2 regions of the Thiomicrospira sp. S5 genome follow, and region 1 is predicted to be linked to the other one. Evidence: predicted binding sites of a transcription regulator. Region 1 holds the regulator's gene; the other holds the start of a gene.
What was found. Region 1 encodes PhoB, which activates phosphate uptake and scavenging genes when phosphate is short. Its sites were predicted from a motif close to GNNTGTCATAAAACTGTCANAT; they were not measured.
Positions count from the first base shown of each region.

Region 1 (5,201 bases):
CAAGAAAGAACGTAAATCCTTGAATAAGGTGTATCAGAAAGAGCTGGTCAAACGTTCGGCCTTCTTGAAAATCGTCGCCGCGTGGGTCATCACCGTCCCGGTTTCCGGCATTCTGGCGGCGATGATTTACTTCACGATCCGCGGTATGATGCTGCCATAACCCAATGGCTGTAATCGGTCTTCCGATTCGTCAAGACATCATTCATTTTAACCAGGCCTGGCTATTTTCATTTCCGCCAGGCCTGGTCATTCCCTACTATCCAGAGCCATCGCAACCCTGATGACATCCGTCGTTAATGCACGGACTTGCTGCGCGGAAAATCGCACCGGAAGCTTGACCCTTTACCCAACTGACTTTTAATCACCAACTTGGCATCATGACGTTCCAGGATGTGCTTGACGATGGCCAACCCCAAACCGGTGCCACCGGTGTCGCGTGAACGTGCCGTATCGACACGATAAAAACGTTCGGTCAGGCGACTGATGTGTTCCTGCGAAATCCCGATGCCGGTGTCGTCCACCTGAAAGTGCGGCCCTTTTGCGTCTTCGTACCAGCGCACGGTGATTTGCCCGCCTTCCGGCGTATAACGGATGGCGTTGGAAATCAGGTTCATCAACACACTCTTCAGCGGTTCTTCGTAACCTTTCAACGCCAGACTCTCGTCCAACTCAAACCTAAAACTGTGTTTTCCTTGGCTCATCTGAGTGGCGTCCTGTTCCATTTTTTTGAGGATGGGAGCAATCGGAACGGTTTTCTCCTTACCGACCAGCGTTTCCGATTCCATGGCCGAAAGCGTCAGCAAATCGTTGATGATGGACTGCATCCGTTCGGATTGGTTGTGCATCTGTTCCAACGGCTTCACCCACATGGAATCCGGTTCTTGGCCGTCCATCATCACTTCGATGTAACCGTTCAATACGGTCAGCGGCGTACGCAGTTCATGTGACGCATTGGCAATGAAATCACGGCGGATTTGCGCCAGATTGTAAAGCTCGTGAATGTCCTTGACGATCAGCAGCTTATGTTCCTGAAAATACGGGAATAATTTCAGATTGAACACCCGAGGAATCCCGTTGAGTGAAGATAAAATCACCGATTTTTCATAACGCCCCGACTTGAGGTACTGAATGAAATCCGGGTGCCGCAGCAGATTTTCGATTTTACGATGGGTATCACTGTGTTTCAGCTTGAACAGCTTTTTGGCGGAATTGTTAAACCATTCAATTTGATTGGATTCATTCAGCGAGATAATGGCGTCCGGAATCGTCATGGACGCGGCCAGGAATTGCTCGGATTTGTAAAACTGTAAGTCGGCGTGCTTTTCCAGCGAACGCTGTTTGCGTGAGACCAGATACCCTAACTCGCCCCACAGACCGGAGCCAGGTGGATAAGACACATTAGGCGTGCCCTTCATCCAAAGTTCGAAGCGATAGATACTGTACAATTGACGGGCGATATAGAACAGCAAATAACCGAAAAAGGTGGCCATCCACCAATCGGTCATCCATGCGATGAACAGGGCGAGCCACACACTGGTGATGACCCAGGTGAGTTCCCGCGTAATTCCTTTTGACACTGAATCGTTTTCCTCTTATTCAACAGAGAAACGATAGCCAGCACCTCTTACGGTTTGAATCGTATCGGCTGCCCCGACGGGCTCCAATAGTTTTCTGAGACGCCGAATGTGAACATCGACGGTTCTCTCTTCGACCACGACATTCTCCCCCCACACCTGGTCCAGCAACTGGACACGGGTATAAACACGGTTGGAATGCGTCATGAAGAAATGCATCAACTTGAACTCTGTTGGCCCAAGTTTAACTTCTTGGTCATTGACTGTAAAACGGTAACTGGATAAATCCAGCTTCAAATCGCCGGAACGCACCACGTCCAGCGCATTCTTTTCGGGGGATTGACGTCGCAGCAAGGCCTTGACCCGTGCCACCAAGGCTCGCGGCGAAAAGGGTTTGACGACGTAATCGTCGGCACCCGCATCAAAACCCTGCACCTGGTCGTTTTCCTCACCACGGGCCGTCAGCATGATAATCGGAATGCCGGCGGTCTGGTCGTTCTGACGAATACGCTGAGCCAGCGAAACACCCGACACGCCCGGCAACATCCAATCCAATAACACGCAGTCCGGCTGGTGTTCCAACAACAGTTTCCAGCCTTGCTCTGCATTCGGGGCTTCGATGACCTTATAATTCGCCGCTGTTAACGTGAAATTCAACATATCGCGAATGGCGGCTTCATCTTCGACCACTAAAATGCATTGCTCTGTCATAAATCTTTCCCGTTAAGATTCCAGCTCGCTCAAGAACTCGTTTAAGCGTTCGCTGTCTAGGTTACGCATATCCATCCCTTGAACCAGGTAGATGATGCTTTCCACAATGTTTCTGGCATGATCCGATACACGCTCGGAAGCGCGCAATGCGATGATCATTTCCATCAGACATTCTACTTGATCCGGCATCTCTTTCAGAGAGGTTTTCAAATCCGCCATGGCATCGGCGAAAATGTCGTCGATCAATTCTTCTTCCTGAATGATTTTACCAGCCCCTTCGGTGGAAACGCGAGCAAAAGAATCCAGCGCAGTTTTCAGCATGGCGTTGGAGCGCGTGGAAATGTCCATCAATTCAACGTAGCCCGGCAATTCAGCGCACTTCACTTGGTGCTCTTTTCCGAACACGATGACCATTTTCGCGATCTTGACGATTTCGTCGCCCATACGCTCCAGATCGATGGCGATGCGAATCGCGGCAATGATCAAACGCAAATCGGAAGCCGTCGGTTGTTGGCGCGCCAATACTTTCGCGCACAAACGGTCGATTTCCATTTCCGCTTTATTAATTGCTTTGTCGAAGGCGATGATTTCCACCGCTTTTTCGGTATCGCCACTGCCCAAAGCGACCAACGCCGTTTCAAACTGGCGCTCGACCATGCCGCCCATTTCCAGAATGTGGTTGAACAAATCTTCCAGATTACGGTTCAGCATTTCCGAAATGTGTGAGCTGAATTCTTGTTTTTCCATGTGATGACTCTCCTGACTGTTCTTATAACTATAACTCAATACTCAACATTGAGAGCTTTGCACGAGTGGGACGCGAGGAAAAAATGAGATAAAATTTTTCTGAATCAGGCGGAAAACGAAGTTAATAGCTAGCTATTAACGAGTTTTTCAACGACATTCAGGAAGATTTTAGCTATTTTTAGCCGTGTACCCATCTCGTGTAAAGCTCTCAACTTAACCGTAACGACCGGAAATGTAATCTTCGGTACGTTTGACTTGCGGATTCGTGAACAGAGAGTCGGTATCGGTGTATTCGATCAAGTCTCCCATGTACATGAATGCGGTGTAATCGGACACACGAGCTGCCTGCTGCATGTTGTGCGTGACGATCAAAATCGTGAAGTCCTTTTTCAGCTCGAAAATCAATTCTTCGATGGCCAAAGTGGAAATCGGATCCAGTGCCGATGTCGGTTCGTCCAACAACAAAACTTCCGGCTTGATGGCGATGGCACGCGCGATACACAAACGCTGTTGCTGACCACCCGACATGCCCAAAGCATTCTCGTCCAAACGGTCTTTGACTTCTTCCCAAAGTCCGGCGCCTTTCAAGGCCCATTCCACCGTTTCATCCAGCACGTTCTTATCGCTGATGCCTTGCAGACGCAAACCGTAACAGACGTTTTCATAAATCGATTTCGGGAAAGGGTTCGGCTTTTGGAACACCATGCCCACACGACGACGCAGCGCCGCCACATCCATGTGCTTACTGTACATGTCGTCCCCGTGCAAAAGCATCTCCCCTTCCACGCGCACGATGTCAATCAAATCGTTCATGCGGTTGAAGCAGCGCAACAAGGTGGACTTCCCGCAACCCGACGGCCCGATAAACGCCGTCACACGGTTTTGCGGCAGTTTCATATTGATGTTCTGCAAGGCTTGTTTGGAACCGTAAAACAGGTTCCAATCCTTGACCTCAATCGCCATTTTTTCGTTGTCCAAGTGCATACCACGATGATCACGATCAATCGAAATATTCATATTCTGTTCAGTCATAACAACATTCCTATTCTAAAATTCTATTGCAATAATCCACCAGGCCTGGTCATTAATTATCCAGAGCCTTGTACTTCTCTCTCAGCTTATTACGGATCGTGATCGCTCCGAGGTTCAAACCGATGATAATCAACACCAACAACAAAGAGGTGGCATAGACCAACGGCTGAGACGCTTCAACGTTCGGGCTTTGGAAACCGACGTCGTAGATATGGAAACCAAGGTGCATGAACTTACGGTCCAAGTGAATAAACGGTGCGTTCAAATCGATTGGCAGTTCCGGCGCCAATTTCACCACACCGACCAACATCAACGGCGCCACTTCCCCGGCGGCGCGCGCCACGGCCAGAATCAGACCGGTCATAATCGCCGGCATCGACATCGGCAGGACAATTTTCATAATGGTTTCGGACTTGGTCGCGCCCAGCGCCAGACCGCCCTCACGCAAGGCACGCGGAATACGGGACAAGCCTTCCTGAGTCGAAACGATCACCACCGGCAAGGTCAACAGGGCCATCGTCAAGGAAGCCCACAGCAACGCCGGCGTCCCGAAGGTCGGACTCGGCAAGGCGTAACTGTAGAAGAGTTCGTCGATACTGCCCCCGATGATGTAAACAAAGAACCCGAGACCGAAGATACCGAACACGATGGACGGCACCCCCGCCAGGTTGTTGATGGAAATTCGTACCGTCCGCAACAAAATGCCGTCTTTAGCGTATTCGCTCATATAGACGGCGGCAATCACCCCCATCGGCGTCACGAAAATCGCCATCAGGATCACCATCGTTACCGTCCCGACGATGGCTGGGAAAACCCCGCCTTCGGTGTTCGCTTCACGCGGATCGTCAATCAAGAAGTGTCCGATGGACGTGAAGAAGAAACCAACCTGCTCGCCAAACGTCATGTTGTTTGGCTGCCAGAAACGTACAATGGATTTCAACGGGACATGAATGAATTTATTTCCCGCAATTTGCAACGTGACTTCACCCAGATTATTGGACTGGCGATACAACACCTTCAACGTGTCTTGCTGATCGCTGAATTCTTGTTTCAGCGTGGTGCGCTCGGCCTCGAATTCGGCTTGTTTCTCGGCGGTGTATTCACCGTCGGTCTCAAGCCGCTTTTCATTCAAACGCA
Region 1 covers NZ_CP014470.1:2,263,097-2,268,297, forward strand. Annotated here, with positions in the region: gene AYJ59_RS10485 (inorganic phosphate transporter) at 1-160, shown strand, start outside; gene phoR (phosphate regulon sensor histidine kinase PhoR) at 294-1,577, opposite strand; gene phoB (phosphate regulon transcriptional regulator PhoB) at 1,593-2,285, opposite strand; gene phoU (phosphate signaling complex protein PhoU) at 2,298-3,032, opposite strand; gene pstB (phosphate ABC transporter ATP-binding protein PstB) at 3,246-4,064, opposite strand; gene pstA (phosphate ABC transporter permease PstA) at 4,117-5,201, opposite strand, start outside.

Region 2 (5,201 bases), 920 kb from region 1:
TTTCACCGGTTTCAAAAAACGGGTGTGGCTTTCCTGAATGACGATGTGGCCGTGTAAATCGTGTTCGGTGAGGGCGAGATGAATCAATCCCCAGCCGGTGAGCACGGCCGTGGCGTACAGGCTGCCACCGAAAGCGGTGCTTTTGTGGTTGATGTTGTTTTGCAAAGGCGCGCGTAAACGCAGGGAGTCGGCGGTGGCCTCCATGACCTGCAACCCCATGGACTGGGTGAGCGGGATGTCTTGATGCAAAAGCGTTTCCAGTGATTTTAGCGCTTTCGGCGTATGGGTGGAATCGGTCATGGCGTCTCCGCAGTGAAACGTATCTGTGATTCAGTATAGCCGGAGTGCCGAAAGTGTCCAACCGCTGGTCTTCCGATTAGAAGAAAAGTGGCCAGGCCTGGTTGTTTTGAAAACTTGATGTGTATTAAGTAAAAAGTCTTAAAAGGTGTTGACGAGCGTCCGGCATTTTGTCATATTTTAGTGGTACGGTTTTTTATTGAAAAGACTTGAATAACAATTTCTTAACCCCATATAGCCGTTGAATGAAAGTTGTATTGTTCTCTTTAAAAGGAGGGTTGTGCGATGAGTATGTTTTTAAGAACGTTGGAACCGTTTCGTGAATTGCGGGATTTGGAAAACCGGCTGCAAAAAATGATGCCGAAACCCACGGAATCGAATGTGGCCGGGTTTTCACCGACCGTCAATACACGAGAAGGGGATTACGCTTATCACATCGAAGTGGATTTACCCGGTGTGAAAAAAGACGATATCCATGTGGAAGTGAAAGAAAATCGTCTGACCATTTCCGGTGAACGTAAAACCAAGGAAGAGGTCAAGGACGAAGACTATTACCGCGTGGAAAGCAGTTACGGCAAGTTCGAGCGTAGCTTTGCCCTGCCGGATAATGTGGATGCCGAAAATGTATCCGCCAGTTCGGAAGACGGCGTGCTGGAAGTTGTGCTGCCGAAAAAGGAACGCAGTGCCGAGACCAAAAAGGTGGAAGTGAAATAATCTTCCACGAAGGTTTCAGTCAAAATCGAATTCAAACCAACCATTGAATGATCTTATCTGTCATTACAAGGGCCGCGGATTTTCCCCGGCCCTTTTTTTATGGGCAAAAAAAACTCACCGGCCGGTGAGTTCAAGACAAGGACGTTTTAACGGTTATATTTTATTATTCGGTGCTCACGCGGCCTTTGACCGCATGATGGATTAATCGGATGTGACCGGCGTCAGGTAACGTTCGCGTTTTTTCGGGATGATTTTGTCGATTTCCACCAGAATCAAACTGTCGATGCAGTCGTTGAAATCCGGGTCGACACTGAAGTCGATAAAGCGGCAACCGCCGGGTTCGCACAGTTCCGCGTATTGTTTGAACAAAGTCGGCACCTTGACGCCGAACTCGGTCAGCAAGCTGTTGAGCTTTTTGTAACTCTCTTTGTAGTCGCCGCTGAATTCTTTTTCCGCCAATTCTAGAATGTCCGGCGACGGTACGAAAGGGCGTTTCCCCACGGCCAAATCCTGATGCGAGCCCATCTGGGTTTGGAAGAAGGCGACAATCAGTTCTTTGGCGCGCAATGGGTAAGCATCCGACAAACTCACCGGGCCGAAGAAATATTTGGTTTCCGGGTGACGCATCACATAAGCGCCGATGCCGTACCATAGATAGTCCAGGCTGCGCTTGCCCCAGTAACGTGGTTGCACGAAGCTGCGGCCCATTTCCAGCGCATTGGGCAGATAAGGTTCGATGTCCGGTTTCAAGTCGAATAAGGTGCTGGTGTAAAGCCCGTCCATACCGTTTTTCTCGATGATTTTCTGGCATTCGCCGATGCGGTAGGCGCCGACAATTTCCAAATCCTCTTCATCCCACAGCACCAAGTGGCGGTAATCGGCATCGTATTTGTCTAAATCAAAGGCATCGCCGGTGCCTTCTTCCACCGTGCGGAAGGTCAGTTCGCGCAAGCGACCGATTTCACGCATCACCGGCGAATCGGCATCGTAATCGAACAGAAAGATTTTCTTGCCGTCCACCGTCTGGCCCAGTAGCTCGCCGTTTTTTAAATCCTTTTTCAAGGCCTTGCGGTTCACCGGGTGGGCGATGGTGCTTTCGGTTTCGAACGGCAGTTTGGCAATCGCTTTGCCGGGGTGGTTCAAGCGGTAAACGTGTTTGCGGAGCAGCTTGGCGATTTTCGTCAGCGGCCAGTCGCATTTCGCCACCGATTTCCACGGAATCATCGGCCCGACATGAAAGGCAATCTGTTGGTCGTTCTTATTGAACATTTCCTTGACCAGCATCAGCGTGCCCAGCGGTTTGTACAGGGTGGACAAACCATAAAACAAAGCGGAGTTTCGGGCGTCGATGTAAATCGGCAAAATCGGCGATTGGGTCTTTTTCGCCAGTTTGAGGAAACCGTTTTTCCACTTGCCGTCGCGCACGCCGTTCGGGCGGATGCGTGAGACTTCGCCCGCCGGGAAAATAATCACCGCCTCTTCGTTTTCCAACGCCTTGATCATGGTTTTGAAGAGTTCTTTATGGTTGGCCTTGTCGGACATATTGTCCACCGTCAAAAACAACGATTGAAACGGTTCGACATTGGCCAGCATTTCATTGGCGACGATGCGCACGTCCGGGCGAATGCTGCGGATGAATTTCAACAGTGCCAAACCGTCCAGCGAACCGATCGGGTGATTGGCGACGATGACCACGCGCCCCTCGGCCGGCACATTGTTGAAAGAACGGTTGTTGACCTGATAAGTGAAGTTATAATGTTCCAGGCTTTTGTCCAGGAAGGCAAAACCGCGCAGGTGTTTGTTCTCTTCGATGAACTGGTTGATTTCGTTTTCGTAGGTGAGCTTTTTCAGAAATTTAATCAGCTGTTTGCCACCCGGCTTCTGATTGAAATCGGGGTATTTTTCGAGAATGGTTTGTTCGATATTCAGCATAATGGTTTCTTCGTAACTCGTCTTCTTGGATAGCTCGGAGGGCACGTAGGACTCGTCTGGTACGTGCGGCGGTTCTACTCGTCTATTAACTGTATTATTCTGAGTTGTCCAGTTGACGTAGAAGTGACAAATGCGTGAGTTTCAAATGACGGTTGTGTAACAAAAATATGACAATGATTTCCCTGAGTTATTATGATTTGGCCGGTTTATCGGTGATGATTCTGCTGCTCGGCTTGTTGCTGCTATTGAACGGCTTCGAGCAAACGCGCCAGCTTTGGGTGGCGTCCGCACGCATGGTGGTGCAACTGCTGTTTATGGGCGTTTGGTTAAGCTGGGTGTTCAATGCCGACAGTTGGGTGCTGGTGGCGTTGGTGTCGGTGGTGATGCTGCTGTTCGCCGGTTATGAAATTCTCAAACGGCAGACCTACCGTTTTCAAACCAAGGGGTTGCTCTCCGGCTCGTTTGTGGTGGGACTGTTGTCGCTGTCGATGACCGCTTTGGTGTTGACGATTTTCTCGCTTACGCTGGTGATTCAGCCGCAACCTTGGTACGAAGCGCAATACGCCATTCCGTTGCTGGGGATGATTCTCGGCAACAGCATGACCGCCATCGGCCTTGGGTTGGATACCATGACCAAAAGCGCCGTGAAACAGAAAGCGCAAATCGAAGCGCAACTGGCCTTGGGCTACACCGCTAAAGAAGCGCTGATGTTCCTGAAAAAGCAAAGCCTGCACACGGCGATGATTCCGGTCATCAATATGCTCGCCGCCGCCGGCATCGTATCCTTGCCCGGTATGATGACGGGGCAAATCCTTGCCGGCATCGACCCGATGGAAGCCGTTAAATACCAAATCATGATTATGTTTCTGATTACGGTGTCCACTGCTTCGGGTGTGTTGATTGCCTTGTGGCTGGCGCAGAAAAAACTGTTCGATCCGCGGATGCGTCTGAACTTGTCACAGTTGGTAAAAAGCTGAAAACAGAAAAACGCCCAGACCTGCTCTTTGAAAGCTGTCGGATTTGACAAGGCGCGTTATAATAACCTTAAAGCGCGCTCAGTCTTTGCCGAGTATTTGTCGAATATTTGCAGAAAGTTCGCGCGATTCCGTCACCCCAAACCTCAGGTTGAACCATGTTACAGCACCCATATCTCGAATTGCCGAAATCCTTTTTCCAACCCGTCTGGCCGGAGCCCCAGCAAAACGCACGTCTCGTCGCGGTTAATCGGGCGCTGATGCAGGAAATCGATTGCGACTTGAGTGACGAACAATTGCTTGCACTCACCGCCGGGCAATTGGAGGATGCCAGCTTGGCCGAGTTCGATTTGCAGCCGCTGGCGCAAAAATACACCGGCCACCAGTTCGGCTATTACAACCCGGATTTGGGTGATGGCCGCGGAGTGTTGCTGGGGCGCTGGGAAGACAAAAACGGCCAGGCCTGGGACTTTCACCTGAAAGGCGCCGGGCGCACACCTTATTCCCGTCGAGGTGACGGCCGGGCGGTTTTGCGTTCGGTGATTCGCGAATACTTGGCGTCCGAAGCCTTGTACGGGCTGGGCGTGCCCACAACGCGGGCCTTATCCATCGCCACCAGCGACGAACAAGTGCAGCGTGAAACCTTCGAAACGCGCGCTAGCCTGATGCGTGTCACGCCCAGCCACATCCGTTTCGGGCATTTTCAGTGGGCCGCCTCCAAAGGCCCGGCCACCTTTGAATTCCTGACCAATTTTGTGGTGGAACATCATTACCCGGAACTGCAATCGCTGGCAGAACCGCAGCGCAGTGCCGCCTTGTTGAAAACCGTGTGCGAGCGCACCGCGGTGCTGATGGCGAAATGGCAAGCGGTGGGCTTCAATCACGGGGTGATGAATTCCGACAATATGTCCATCCTCGGCGAAACCTTCGACTTCGGGCCTTATGCCTTTTTCGACGATTTTCAAATCGAGTACATCTGCAATCATTCGGATTATGAAGGGCGCTACGCTTATAACCAGCAACCGAAAATCGGCGTCACCAATTGCCAACTGCTGGCACACGCCTTCGATAAAGTGCTGGACGAAGCCGCGCAAAACGAAGCCTTGGAAGCCTTTGTGGAAACCTATAATCGCCAGTACATTGACGAGATGAACCGTAAAATCGGATTGCATACCGTACAGCCGGACGATAAAAACCTGATTGGTGATTTATTGGTGTTGATGGATCAGCATCGGGTGGATTTCAGTTTGTTTTTCCGCCGCTTGGCGAAATGGAACCAACCGG
Region 2 covers NZ_CP014470.1:412,229-417,429, forward strand. Annotated here, with positions in the region: gene AYJ59_RS01910 (thioesterase domain-containing protein) at 1-300, opposite strand, end outside; gene AYJ59_RS01915 (Hsp20/alpha crystallin family protein) at 583-1,011, shown strand; gene AYJ59_RS01920 (GNAT family N-acyltransferase) at 1,213-2,943, opposite strand; gene AYJ59_RS01925 (ABC transporter permease) at 3,111-3,920, shown strand; gene AYJ59_RS01930 (protein adenylyltransferase SelO) at 4,076-5,201, shown strand, end outside.
Region 2: a site for PhoB is predicted at 3,087-3,108, ahead of AYJ59_RS01920 (GNAT family N-acyltransferase). Genes of this name have one in related genera too.